2 regions of the Herminiimonas arsenitoxidans genome follow, and region 2 is predicted to be linked to the other one. Evidence: riboswitches for the same ligand, from Rfam matches in the RefSeq annotation. Region 2 holds a riboswitch; the other holds the start of a gene.
The links. Region 2 has a riboswitch for cobalamin ahead of BQ6873_RS06530 (TonB-dependent receptor). Riboswitches for the same ligand answer to the same signal wherever they lie in the genome.

Region 1: it holds a riboswitch for cobalamin, as region 2 does, so the genes downstream of both, BQ6873_RS08950 (TonB-dependent receptor) here and BQ6873_RS06530 (TonB-dependent receptor) in region 2, are expected to answer to the same signal.

The regions. Positions count from the first base shown of each region.
Region 1 is NZ_LT671418.1:1,898,991-1,906,300, forward strand. Features, by position in the region: gene BQ6873_RS08940 (DUF2149 domain-containing protein) at 1-133, opposite strand, end outside; gene BQ6873_RS08945 (MotA/TolQ/ExbB proton channel family protein) at 171-770, opposite strand; gene BQ6873_RS08950 (TonB-dependent receptor) at 890-3,085, opposite strand; cobalamin riboswitch at 3,243-3,508, opposite strand; tRNA gene BQ6873_RS08955 (tRNA-Ile) at 3,687-3,765, opposite strand; gene rpoD (RNA polymerase sigma factor RpoD) at 3,783-6,017, opposite strand; gene BQ6873_RS18255 (hypothetical protein) at 5,929-6,168, shown strand; gene dnaG (DNA primase) at 6,494-7,310, opposite strand, start outside.
Region 2 is NZ_LT671418.1:1,389,210-1,396,519, forward strand. Features, by position in the region: gene BQ6873_RS06530 (TonB-dependent receptor) at 1-1,527, opposite strand, end outside; cobalamin riboswitch at 1,661-1,879, opposite strand; gene BQ6873_RS06535 (lipopolysaccharide kinase InaA family protein) at 1,847-2,791, shown strand; gene BQ6873_RS06540 (histidine phosphatase family protein) at 2,922-3,476, opposite strand; gene BQ6873_RS06545 (adenosylcobinamide-GDP ribazoletransferase) at 3,485-4,252, opposite strand; gene cobT (nicotinate-nucleotide--dimethylbenzimidazole phosphoribosyltransferase) at 4,305-5,342, opposite strand; gene BQ6873_RS06555 (protein phosphatase CheZ) at 5,877-6,653, shown strand; gene BQ6873_RS06560 (chemotaxis protein CheA) at 6,653-7,310, shown strand, end outside.

The sequences.
Region 1 (7,310 bases), 510 kb from region 2:
CTGAGTTCGGGTCCAGCAGATCAAGCATGTTCCATGCAGAAAACAGCGCCAGCATCATCGCAACGATAAAGACGATGCTCGCATCAAACAAATTGGCGACGCCGGCGAGAGGATCATCCGTTCCTTCACTCAAATGCCGGCTATACCGATGTCGATTTAAATAGCGCATCTCAGCCCTCCACAACAGCCGTGAGTTTTTGCGACTCGCTATGCCGTGCCAGCAAGGTTTCGGCAGCATAGGCGATCTCGGTCGAATCACTGCGCAACCAATGCTCCCGCACCAACGCTATGCCATACGCGACCACACTGCACGCCAGACCAACCACAGTCGCGGTAAAAGCTGTCGTCATACTTGCCGCCATATTCGGCAGATCGCCTTGTGCCAAACCGGCCAGTGCGATCCCCATCGGAATCAGGGTACCCATCAAGCCCAGCGCAGGCCCGACACGCACGACAAAGCGCACCGCATCAAGTCGGCGCATGCCGATTGCATCGGCACGCTGCACGATGCGCTCCAGACGCGCATCCAGCACTGACGGCATATCTGTTGCAGCGATGGCAGCGGCCATTTCTGCTTCTGCAAAAACCAGCAGACTGCGTACGCCGCGCCTGCGCTCAAACCATTCGCGTGTAAACCCGCCCAAGTACATCAGAAGGTAAAGAACCAATACAGCTATCGCTGCCAACACCGGTAAATGTAATAAGGTCGAGATCGAATACAAGAATGTCTCGACCAGTTGCACCGCTGTATTGATGTCTAAAGTTGGCATGACGATTTCCCTGAGTGTCAGTACAAAATAATGAAGGCCGATATCTGTGCGTGAAAAAATCTCACACAGATATCGGCACGATGAGCGATGGAATGACTAACGCTCAACAGTGATGCATTTTAAAAAGAGGAACGTACTATTAACTGCGCAGTACGCGGCTCACCCAATAGCCAACGTGTATTACCCGATCCAGACAAGGCATAGTCGCGATTGGCGATGTTTTTCACCGCGAAGGTGATGCTCAGATTGCGCGAGTAGTTGTACAGCAGCGAGGTATCCATCACTGTGTATGCGGGCAAGCTCAAAGTATTTGCCGTATTGGCTTGCCGCTCACCGACATAACGTGCACCGAAACCGGCCTGCCATTTCGGCAAAAAGCGATACGCAGTCCAGATATTGGCCATGCGTTCCGGCACGCCGGTCGGCGTATTGCCAGTGCGTGAAACCGTGGTGCCACCCACATCTTCTGAGAAATTGTCATAGCGTGCACGCAGCAAGGCAGCATTCGCATCTATCGTCCAGCCACGTACAGGCTCAGCAGCGAATGCAAATTCAAGACCGGTTGAAGATTGCTGTCCGATCTGTAGTGTCACTACCGAATTGTTTGGATCACGTGTCAGCAAATTGCGTTTCTCTATCCTGTACATGGCCACCGTCCATTCACCGCGTATCGCAGCGAGACTCCCTTTGGCACCGACTTCCAACTGGCGTCCTTTAGTGAGGTCAAATGTCGTGCCACCACTAGGCAGTGACAATTGACCACTGAGTGGATCAGTACCTGTACCGTATTGGCCGTATAGTGAAATTGCATTCGATGGCGACCAGATTGCACCGAGACGACCGGTCAGCGGCGAATATTTCTTTTGCAGACTCGTACTTGTACGCAAATCCGTACTATCCAGCGTCATATGCTCGCTGCGCAAACCGGCCACCAGCTTCCAGTTGGTGGCAATATCCAACACGTTTTCGGCGAAGAGCGCTTTGGTCTCCAACTCGGAATAGCGCCCGGGAACGGTAGGCGTAGAACTAACGAACACGCCATTATCAAAATTAAACGGATTAGGAATATTGGCGGGATTTGTTGAAGTACCGTTATTCGTGTGCAGCAGAGTTGTACGGTACCAATCGAAACCAGCAACAAAGCGGTTTTTGAGGTCTGCGATATGACCGTCTACTGTCACATCAAAACGATTACCGGTCTGTTCCTGATCGTGCAGGATTTCCAGATAGCTGCTACGGGTAAGGCTGCCATTCGGGTTGATGGCATACGACTCGGTATTTTTCCAGTGGCGCTTGCTGGTCAGATAATAGGTTTCATTGCGCAATGAAATGTTATCTGCGAGTTGGTAATCAACTTTGGCGCGCCATACTTTATCGTTGTAATTGACGACGGCATCATTGACATTGAAACTGGTGCGACGCAGGCGGTCATCGAGCCGGCCATTAATCAGCGGCGTACCATAATATGTCGCGTCATCGTTGTGACCGGCATCCAGCAAGAAAGTAACCTTCAAATCCTTGTTAGGTCGCACAGTGACAGCGGCCGAGATATTTTGTCGGTCATACGCCATGTCGCGACGATAGCCGTCGCTTTTATCTGTATCGATGTAGAGCGAGTAAGCCACGACATCGTTGATCGGTCCGCGCAGCCCGACACCAAGCTGGTATGAACCATAAGAACCAACACCTACCATAGCCTCCCGCTCGGTGCGGTCAAAGACAGGTTTCTTGGTGACATAGTTGACTGCAGCACCGATGGCGCCATCGCCGTACAGCACCGATGCCGGACCACGCAGGACGTCGACCGATTCCAGCGGCCAGGTAGAGAATGGATAAGTCACTGTGCCTGATGCCACCACCAAACGCGTGCCATCCACCAGTTGTGCAACCGAGTTATGCCCGGAAAAACCGCGTGCTGACAAACTAGTGCCGCCATTACCTGGCGATGGCGATTGCGTCACACCCGGCATGCGTATCGCTACATCTTGCGCACGCGTCAGATTGCGTTCGCTGATGGCAGCGGCATCCAGACTACTGACGCTGGCCGGAATATCACGCGGAGCCAGTCCCAGGCGCGACGCCGTAGCATTGGGCACATCCAGTTTCAAAGTGCTGTCACTAACGCTATTAACAGTCACTGCTGGCAGTTCAACATCAGTTTGTGCAAATGCCGGCAGGCTGCCCATGCACACACCCAAAGTGGTGATACGTACGTAAGCAGAAATAGAGTAATGCGTGGAAAGGGAGTGATGCAGCGCGACTGTGTTGTTACGCGCGCGCTTCGCCATTGCTGCAAGGCGATAGGGAGATTGCATGATAGTTGGAATCCGTCAAAAGGCTCTCGGCTTGCTTCCCCGCAAGTCGAAATCTAAAGAAGTATTCGAAGAATAGAAACGAAAAATGCGCAGTACGTCATGACGCTGTTAAGCGCGTATCAACGACAAAACATGTTCGCGAACCCATCCCGTTCGCACACTTCCACCTGATTTGGCCGGTATCCGGGCTAACAAGCATGACCACTTCACCTTCCCATGCCAAACTCAGCACAGTGGTATTGAAGCGGTCTGCAAAAAGACATGATGCCTATCATGTTTTTTGCGCTTGCTTACCGTTGCGGGGGCAGCACACATTGCATCACTCGCCTTTGCAATTGCAAACGACGATCAGAACGATATTGTGTTTCCCGTTTAACTGCGGACAAGAACTTATCCGCTGGCACCAAAACCCGCGAATTGTATGTTGCTATTGGTGATGTAGCAAATTTTTGTGCCGAAAACCCCAGAAATACTGAGGTTTGTCGCAAGTTGATAACAGCTTAAGCCCAGAGTTTTAACGACACGCCGAAGCAAGAGCGCAAAAAATCGCGCTCAAAATGAAAAAAAGGGGTTACGAATAATCGTAACCCCTTCTTATTTGTGGTGGGCCTCCCGTGAGTCGAACACGGCACCAACGGATTATGAGTCCGCTGCTCTAACCAAGCATGAGCTAGAGGCCCAGTAACCTGTTTAGAATTTAATTACCTTCTAGGAAGCTCTTCAGTTTATCCGAACGTGATGGATGACGCAATTTGCGTAATGCCTTTGCTTCTATTTGACGAATACGCTCGCGTGTCACGTCGAACTGTTTACCAACCTCTTCCAGAGTGTGGTCGGTAGACATTTCGATACCGAAACGCATACGCAAGACTTTCGCTTCGCGTGGCGTCAACGAATCCAATACATCCTTGACTACGCCGCGCATCGAAGCGTGCAACGCTGCATCGGCTGGTGCCAATGTATTGTTGTCTTCGATGAAATCGCCCAGATGTGAATCGTCGTCGTCGCCGATCGGTGTTTCCATCGAAATCGGTTCTTTCGCGATCTTCATGATCTTGCGAATTTTGTCTTCCGGCATTTCCATCTTGATCGCCAAAGTCGCTGGATCTGGCTCAGCGCCGGTTTCCTGCAAGATTTGACGCGAGATGCGATTCATCTTGTTGATCGTTTCGATCATGTGCACAGGAATACGGATGGTGCGCGCCTGATCGGCGATCGAACGCGTGATAGCCTGACGGATCCACCAAGTTGCGTATGTCGAGAATTTAAAGCCGCGACGATATTCAAACTTGTCGACTGCCTTCATCAAACCGATATTGCCTTCCTGGATCAGATCCAGGAATTGCAAACCACGGTTGGTGTATTTTTTCGCGATCGAAATAACCAGACGCAAGTTAGCCTCGGTCATTTCGCGTTTCGCTTTGCGTGCCTTCATTTCACCGGCAGCCATCTTCTTGTTAATGGCGCGCAGATCTGGCAACGGCAATACGACGCGCGCTTGCAAGTCGATCAATTTTTGCTGCAATTCTTTGACGGTTGGTACGTTACGTGCCAACACGACGCTGTATGCATGCTTGCCGTTTACTTCGCCATCAACCCAGTCCAGATTGGTTTCATTGCCCGGGAAAACTTTGATGAAGTGGCCGCGTGGCATACCGCACTTGTTGACAGCAACATCGAGAATTTGTTTTTCGATGTGACGTACTTCGTCAACTTGACCGCGCAAGGTGTCGCACAATTTCTCAACAACTTTTGCGGTGAAGCGAATGCTCAACAATTCGTTCGAGATGATTTCCTGCGCCTTGACGTAAGGCTTGGAGTTGTAGCCTTCCTTCTCGAAGGCTTTGCGCATCTTGTCGAATTGCGTAGCGATAGTAGCGAATTTGGCGAGAGAGTCGCGCTTCAACTGTTCCAGTTGTTCGCTCGAGAAACCAGCAGCGCCAGAAGCAGCTGTCGTTTCTTCCTCTTCTTCCTCTTCTTCTTCCTCTTCCTCTTCCTCTTCTTCTTCATCAGAAGCGGCAGGAGCAGGAGGAGCAATCACAGGCTCGGATGCATTCATGTCGACCAAGCCGTCAACGATCTCGTCGACCTTGGCTTCGTCTTTGGCAATGCGTTCCGATGCTGCGATGATTTCTGCAATCGTGGTCGGGCATGCGGAGATCGCCTGGATCATGTCACGCAAGCCATCTTCAATACGTTTTGCGATGCCGATTTCGCCTTCGCGCGTCAACAGTTCGACGGAACCCATTTCGCGCATGTACATGCGGACAGGATCGGTAGTACGGCCGAAATCGGAATCGACGGTCGACAGCGCAGCTTCAGCAGCAGCTTCAGCTTCATCATCGCTGGCAACGGTAGCAACGTTATCGGACAACAACAATGTTTCTGCATCCGGCGCTTGCTCGTAGACCGCGATACCCATGTCATTGAAGGTACCGATGATGCCTTCGATCGCTTCTGGATCGATGATGTTTTCTGGCAGGTGATCGTTGATTTCTGCGTACGTGAGGAAGCCGCGTTCTTTACCGAACTTGATCAGCGTCTTCAGTTTTTGACGACGCGCTTCGAGTTCTTCTTCGCTGGCTTCTGTATCGGACGAGAACGCATCTTTCAACAATGCTTTTTCTTTGGCCTTGCGATCTTTCGCTTTCGCTTTGTCGACGGCTTTCAGTTCTGCACGTTCGACTGCGTTCAATGCCGCGACTTCATCGTTCTCAGGCTGGAATTCTTTTGGTTTGCGACCACGACGGCCAGGCACCTTGATCGATGGCAGGATGTAACCTGACGTATCGATTGCGGCCAAAGTAGCAGCGTCAGTAGTCTGACTGACGGTCGCAGTGATCATGACGTTAACGCCAGGACGCGACTCGACTTTTGGTTCGATTTTTGCTGATTTGCTAGCAGACTTCACTTCAGATTTCTTATTTGTCACAGGGGCTTTCGATTGCACTGATACCGGCTTTGCAGCAACTTTGGGTGAAAGTTTGGCCGCTGGAGTTTTCGCTACAACTGCAGCGCTCTTCGTCACGGCTTTGCTTGACGATGTTATTGCCTTTGTCTTCGAGGCCACGGCTTTTGCCTGACCAACTGACTTGGCAGCTACTTTCTTCTCAACAGGTTTTGTCGACTTTACCGCGGCCGATTTGGCCTTACTTGCGGCAAGAGTTTGTTTGTTCGCGGGTTTCTTCATTGCATTCGCCATTGGATCAACTACCAAGGTTATGCTCTTGAAGCGCGGTTAAGCTTGCGCTCGACGAGCCGATTTGCGCATTCAACTCTGGCTTACGCCCGCGCAAGTTTATTGATTTTCTTTTCGATTACTTTATTACCTATAACTCTAAGACCTTGAATCGAAAGCCTTTAATTATAACATATAGGGGAGCATTCCTCCTCTACACAAGAGCAAAATTAGCCTCTTTGCATGATTTCTGCCTGCGCCTGACGGCGCAATTGCTCTTGCTGCAAGGTCAAATCACGATAGCGCGCCTGCGCTTGCTCGCCATTTAAACCTGCCAGCACAAGTTGCTCAAGCTCATCCTTCAAGACCTTCATTTTGGTCTGACGAATCGCGCCAGCCAACTCCACGCGCGCAACCGCTACATCCGACTCTGGCTCAGCCGCAATCTCGGCGATCAAGGGATCAAAATCCGAACCGGTAGAACGCAATAACTCTGCCAGAATCGCAAAATTAGCCTGTGCGCCCATGTCACGACTCATCGTGACCAATTGCTCCAGCATTTCCGCATGGTCTGGCGCAAAATGCGCGGTCATATCCAATGCAGATTGATCCAGCTCGGCCGCCAATATCGGATGCGCTACCAGCAAGCGCATGATCTGGCGTTCCAAGCCAAGCGGCGCCGTCCGCTTGCTGCGCGGTGGTGCAGCGCGTACACGGGAAATCGGTTGCACCAATTCGAACAGGGCCTCGATTTCTGCCGGCGTACTTTCCGTTACTTGCGCCAGACTGCGCACGATTTGCAAACGCAATGATGAAGGTGGCAATGCCTGCAGCAAAGGCTTGGCATCGAACTGCGCGCGCGCCCTGCCTTCCGGCGTGCCGAGATCATTATCGCCAACTGCTTCTTTCAGCAAAAATTGCGACAGCGGCATGGCATCCTGCACCTGTTTTTCGAATGCGTCGGTGCCTAGCTCACGGATAAAACTGTCCGGATCATGCTCGCTAGGCAGGAACAAAAACTTGATGACTTTGTTGTCACTGGCGTGC
Region 2 (7,310 bases):
CTCATGTTTGGTTGGATCAAGATTTATGTTTGCACCACAAAACGTGCCGAAACATGGTGGACTAAGTAGATCATAATAAATTTCATTTTTTAACTTATGTTGAAACAACTTAGCAGTCAGCTTTTTCGCTTCGTTTCCTAGCGTTGCACCGACCTCCAAATCATTGGAAGTTTGCGGATTCAATGGCAAACCAGTTGATGTTCCAGAATTATCGTCCACATTTGCAATACGGTAGCTGCGACCAACTTTTGCAAAAAAACTCGCTACTGCTGACAGATCATAACTACCCTGCAAATCCCAAGCGTTTAATGAAATTTTTCGATCATAGATATTCGCACCACGTGAACTCTGATTAAATATTTCATGGCGAACGCCGGCTGCGATACGAGACTTTCCGAATCGAATCTCATCACGCACATATAACGCTTGAGCATCTTGAGATGCTTTAGCAGATCCGCTAAAGGTATCAATTGTATTTCTTCCAGATTTTCCAATATCCAGACCAATTACAAATTCGTTAACGAGGTTCCCAGTTTTAAGAATATGACGGGCACGAGGAGAGAATTGTGAGGAGCGACCATCATACGTACTTTGATAAGTTGGGGAAAAATAGTCACCTTGTCGTTCACGATAAGAAAGGTCTGCTGCAAGCTCCCAATTACCAAAACGACGTTCACCAAATAAGGTATAGAGAGTTGAATCTATAGAACCAAAATTAGATAAATCCTTCGCCTGTCTCGGATTTTGTAGAAATTGTTCCCACGTTATGCCACCTGGCAAATCAAATTTCTGATGGGATGCATCAATACGCATACCTATGCGCCCTTGATCTGATGCCCATTGCATGCCACCACTAAAGTTTTCTTGTTTCAGCGCATTGCGATCACGGTAGTTATCGGTTTGCAAAGCACCTACATTTGCATTGATTGAGAAACCATCCCAACCTTTGGACAAAGATGCCCGCACTTCTTTGCTATTACGATTACCGACTTCTGCAAAAAGCGAGCCGTGTGTACCTTTAACTCCTCGCTTAGTAATAATCTGAATCGTACCGCCGGTTGCACCTTGACCATACAAAACGCTACTGCCACCACGTACAATTTCAATACGCTCAACTGACTCGATAGGAATCGAGGACATCAATGTTGAAGCCTGTTCATTTTCGGATATGCGAATGCCGTCAACCATCACCACCATATTGTTTTCACTAGCGCCACCAAACCCACGCAAGTCAAGTACGAAGTCTGATGCGCCATTCAAATCTTGACGACCATACACGCCACCAATCTTGCGAATCGCTTGATTCACATTGCCAATCCCAGCTTCGCGAATTTGTTCGGCAGTAATCACCGTCGCGCCAATAGGAGCTTCTGTACTTTGAAAGCGTGATGCCGAGACCGTAACCGGCGCCAATTGTTGACCGCTTTCCACTTGCGCAACAGCCGGGAAAGTCAGAGTAGCGAGTGCAGAAACCAGTGCGAGCGGTTTCCATGCAGCGGTACGGTGATTTGATGATGCGGATTTCATTTTGTCTTTTCGATAAGGAGCACTCGACCTACCTCCCCGCGGGTCGAGTTCAACAAAAGAATGGGACGAGAACGATCTGAACAGCGTTGTGCAGTTTCCTGCAATTTGCTCGCTGCGACGTTCCCCGTTCGCATTGCTTTCACCTGTTCTGGCCGGTATCCGGGCTGACAAGCAAACCATCTCACCTTCCCGTACAAATAGCACAGTGGTATGAGAGATGATCTGTCACTAAAAACCAGTGACGCTTGTTTACCGTTGCGGGGGCAGCACACGTTTGCAGTAGGAGCATCGTGTTTCCCGTTTAACTGCGGACATGGACATGTCCGCGGGCACCAAAACTGCGCCATTGTACGGCTGGCGCCACTTAGCGGCAACTGCGCCGGGCTTTCTGTTCTTTGCAAACCACAATGCGGAACATGACAAATGCCGTCGGATGGGCGCGCTGATCTATAATCCAGCCTTCTCCGCTCATCCCACTCATCGCATGTTTACTCCTGACCAATTGCACACGATTTCAGCCCAACTGGCGCTCAAGTCTGACCGCACGCAATTGATTGAACTTGATGGCGCACCTATCATCGTCAAGCAACTGGAAGCACCGCTCAAACATTGGGGTTATCCAGTACTGAATACCCTGGCGCGCTTGCTCGGCCAGCCTATGCTGCGTGCTGTTCCCGCTCCGGGTGGTAGCGAGGCGCAGGCGATTGAAATTGCACGCTTGCGCTCCCTTGCTGCTGCAGGTGTTTCTGTGCCTGAAGTGCTGCACGTCACGCCGGAATGGTTTGCTCTCTCTTTCCTCGGCGCGACTTCGGTCGATCAGTTGCTGCGACAACAGCCTGAGCAAGGACAACAACATTGGGAAAATGGATTGCAGGCGATTCTGGATTTGCATCGTCTTGGCCAAACTGCGAGCCAATGTTTTGCGCGCAATATGATTGCGCACGAAGGTCAAATCAGCTTTATCGATTTTGAAGATGATCCAAGCAAGGTCATGCCGCTAGCAGCTGCACAGGCACGCGATTGGCTGCTGTACCTGCACTCGACTGCTTATATCTTGAATATGAAAACGCAAGACATCGCGCAGGTTTTTCTGGGATATGTGCAGCAGGATGATGCCGCTGTTCAGCGCGAAGTAAAACGTGCGGCGCGTGCCTTCGGCTGGCTACGCATCTTGCCGAACAAGCGCAAGCCGTGGGGTCGTGATGTGGTATCGGCTCAGGCTGCGGGACAAGTTCTGCACTTCATCGCCAAGCAGAATACGTAGGCAACACACTCGTCGCGGCCCAGATACAGAGGCGGTTGTAAAAGCAAGGTGGCTAGGCGTGCCGACGCAGGCAGTACGAGTAGTACGACAAGAAGGCACAACAACGCCAAGTTGATTTTACAACCGCCTCTTAGCAATCAACGACCAGCACTTCACCGTAACGAATCTTGTGCGGCTTCTGCGCCGCATACATCGCCATCTCTGGGACGGATAAACCGTGTTCGCACGCTGCCAGCAAGCGGATGATGCCGGCATGGCAAATCACGATGGCGTGTTCAATCTGCAGGCTGCTTAATTCATCGCGGAATGCACGTACACGATGCGCGACTTGCATCACGCTCTCGCCACCACCCGGTTGATAATCGACCATATCGTTAGCCCATGCATCGATGGATGCACGTGGAATATCGTCCCAGGCGCGCATTTCCCAATCACCGAAATGCATTTCTGCCAGACGCTCGTCATAGGTCGGTGTCGGGCAACCCAAGGTTTGTGCCAGACTTTCCGACAACTCCGTACAACGTCGCAGCGGACTGGAAAACAAGGTTGCATTCTTCGGCAGTATCGGCAGCAAGGAAGCATGTGCCGATGCCAACTCTTCCGCGGCCACAGCCAAATCAGTGCGGCCATAGCAAGTATTGGCAGCAACAATAGGCCGTGGATGACGGACGAGATAAAGATGCATGTTGGACCTCAATAGGCAATCACAGCCAATACGCCAAGATAAAACGCCACTTCAGCAACTTGCTGGACAGCGCCCAGACAATCGCCGGTATAGCCTGCGATACGACGTTGGAACATGCGTGCCAGCCAGAACGACGCCAGAGCAGCGAACAGCACGCCAGTGGCAACACTCAGTACAGACAGCAAACCCGTGAGACAAAGTAGCAAAATTGGCAACAATGTAATGCCCGCCGCAATGCCAAACTCACCGTTAGACATCTGTTGTGCAATTGGTTTCGCTTTGCCGTCGGCTTTTACATATTCCATGCGCCAAACCAGACTGATCGCAGCCAGACGCGAGAGCGGATGCGCAACCAGCAAGACCAATACAACTGCCGTTGATGGCAAGCTGGAAAGAGTCATCCACTTCAACGCCAGCATCAAACCTATTCCAATCGCGCCATACGCACCTATGCGCGAATCCTTCATGATCTCCAGCGCACGCTCTGCGGTCGTACCACCACCCAAGCCATCGCAGGTATCGGCAAAACCATCTTCATGGAAAGCGCCCGTCAGATAGATACCGGCAATTGTTGATAACAGAACTGCTATCGATTGCGTCCACAACAAGGAGCCAATCGCATACACAATGATAGTAACCAAGGCCACGACAAGCCCCACTGCCGGGAAGTAGCGCGATGCATGTTGCAACCATTGCGCATCAAAGCCGACCCAGCGTGGAATAGGAATGCGCGTAAAAAACTGCAAGGCAACAAAGAACAGACGCAGTTGATGCATACAACGCGCGCCAAAACTTGTTTGAGGGATGATTTCTAATTCCATAATATGTTTACGCAGTCTGCTTGCTAACGTCTGCCGATTCAAAGGTTGCCATCTCACACAGGAAATTCACCGATGCGTGCAGCAGCGGCAATGCCAACACACTGCCGGTTCCTTCACCCAGACGCAAACCCATTTGCAGTATAGGGCGGCCGCCAAGATGCGCGAGCATTTGTCTATGGCCGTGCTCGTCAGAACAATGTGCGAACACGCAATAATCGAGGATCGCCGGCTGCAAACGCGCAGCAACCAGCAAGGCACTCGTAATGATGAAACCATCGATCAGCAAGACCATACGGCGTTCCGCTGCAGCCAACATCGCACCAGCGATCATCGCAATCTCGAACCCGCCAAACGTAGCCAGAATATCCAGTGGTGCACCGCCCGCAACAATCGCGGCATGATGCGCAACAGCATCTTGCACAACTTTTTGCTTATGCAAGATACCGTCCTGCGCCAAGCCTGTACCTGCACCCACGCATTCCGCAGCGGGTAACTTGGTCATCGCATGCATGATGGCTGCAGCGGCTGTGGTGTTACCGATGCCCATCTCGCCAAAACCAAGTACATTGCCTTTCAATCCTGCAACCAACTCCGCGCCGTACTGCATGGCTTGCGCGCATTGCTCTACGCTCATCGCCGGTTCCTGTGCAAAGTTACGTGTACCGTGCGCCACCTTGCGATCAAGCAAACCATCGCGTTTGCCAAAGTCATGATTCACACCAGCATCAACGATGTGCAGTGCGCAATGATTCTGCCGCGCAAATACATTGATCGCTGCGCCGCCAGCCAGGAAGTTCTCCACCATCTGCCAAGTCACGCTTTGCGGATAAGCAGAAACGTTTTCTGCCACGATGCCGTGATCACCGGCAAAAACGAGCAGCGCCGGAGCTATCAACTTAGGCTGCGTTGTCTGCTGGATCAGACCAATTTGCTTGGCCAGTGTTTCGAGCATGCCGAGGCTGCCCAGCGGTTTGGTTTTGTTATTGATCGCAGCATCAAGTGCAGCGGATAAAACAGGATTCTGTGTTGAATAAAGAGTAGTCATGCTTGATGTGCTGCGTATAGCGCACGATCCTTAGAATAAATGTAATACCTTGACAACAATTTACGGCCTCGATACGGACAAACGTGCACGTTATCGATGCCAAAAAATGCTGGGCGAATAAAAAGTTGTTGCAGTGTAGGCGCGAGGGTAAGCCGCGTCAAACCTCAGCTTTTAAGCCAAACGCAAGCAGCGTACACAAGATCTCTAAAACCGACAGTAGCAAGAAGTGAATAGGATGGCAGTTGGCCATGACAAGGCGATTACAGAATTACAACAAGGACACGGCTATTTAACAAAATTTTGCAAGTGTTGCCAACCGTCTCCAACTTACATTGAATTGCTATGCGCCCCTCTGAAATCTGGGTATTATTGCCCTAGGTCAACGTGCAAAAGTGCGCGTACCAAAATCCATCGCCTGCTGCATAAAAAGCGCCATTCTTTATCAGGTGCAGCGCGTTTTGTTTTGCCGATCAGGCCACATACGCGACAACAAGCAGCAGTGCAAAATGGATAAACGACAGGGAAAGGTATTACATGAGCGGCGACGTAGATGATTTTGATGCACTGTTTGAAGAGATTTCCGCGCAACGTGCAGAAACCGTAGCGGCAGTAGCGCCGGCGGCAGCTCCTCCAGCTCCTGTAGTCGAAGCAGTACAGAACACTGCACACGTTGCAGCGGCAACACCAGCCCCAACATTGGAAGAAGATGGTACTGAGAAGCCGATGTACGAACGCCTGGGTGGCATAGTCCGTTTGTTGCATGACTCGCTGCGTGAGCTCGGTTACGACCGTTCACTGTCTGATGTCGCATCACAGATTACCGATGCACAAGGCCGTCTCGAATACGTCGCCACATTGACCGAACAAGCCGCCAACAAGGTCTTGAATGCCATCGATGTCGGCATGCCGGAACAAGATGCCTTGTCCAAAAGCGCTAAGGATATGGATACGCGCTGGACACAATTATTCGAAGGCAAACTCAGCGTCGATGAATTCAAAACGCTGGCCAACGATTCCCGTCAGTTCAACGCCAAGGTAGTCGAAGTAACCGAAGCAGAAAAAGCTCGCCTGCTGGAAATCATGATGGCGCAGGACTTCCAGGATATTACCGGTCAGTTGATCAAGAAAATTGTCACCATCACGCACAAGGCTGAAACCGAACTGGCTCAGCTTCTGCGCGACAACGCACCACCTGAAGTCAAGGCAGCCGTCGAGCACAAACCAGTTGAATTGATGAACGGTCCATCCGCACCTACCATCGCCATGGTGCAGGATGATGTCGATAGCCTTCTTGCCGATCTGGGGTTCTAATGGATGACATGCTCAAGGATTTCGTCGTTGAAGCGTTGGAGCTGGCGACGAATGTAGAAGAGCACCTGCTCACACTGGAGCGGAATCCGGGCGATCTCAATACGTTGAACGCAGTCTTCCGTTCATTCCACACAATCAAGGGTGGTGCCGGCTTCATGAATTTGCCGGCGATGGTATCGGCATGTCATTTAACTGAAAATCTGTTCGATGCGCTGCGTACTGGTCAAGTGCCGGTCACACCGATTGCGATCGAAGCTGCACTGCAAGCCAGTGGTTTTGTCGCTGATCAATTGGGCGAACTCGCCAACGGTGCACAACCGGAAAGTCTGTCCGCCATGCCAGCATCGCTGGAAGAAATTTTGAACAGCGCAATCGAAGGCGAAGCACAAACAGCTGCTGTTGTTGAGCCCGCAGCAATCGCGCCCCCCGCTTCAGCAACTATGGATAGCGATGGCATCGACTGGAATGCCTTATACCTTGCTGTTGTGCCAGCCGGCACTGCACCAGAGCTTGCTGCCGTGGCAGTGGCACCGCAAGCTGCACCAGCCGAAGCACCTGCAGCTAAAGTATGGGATGGCGTCGACCGCCGTGGTGGCGATGCGAAACAAGCCTCTGCACCTATCAAGGAAGACAGCATCCGTGTTGACGCAGTCAAGC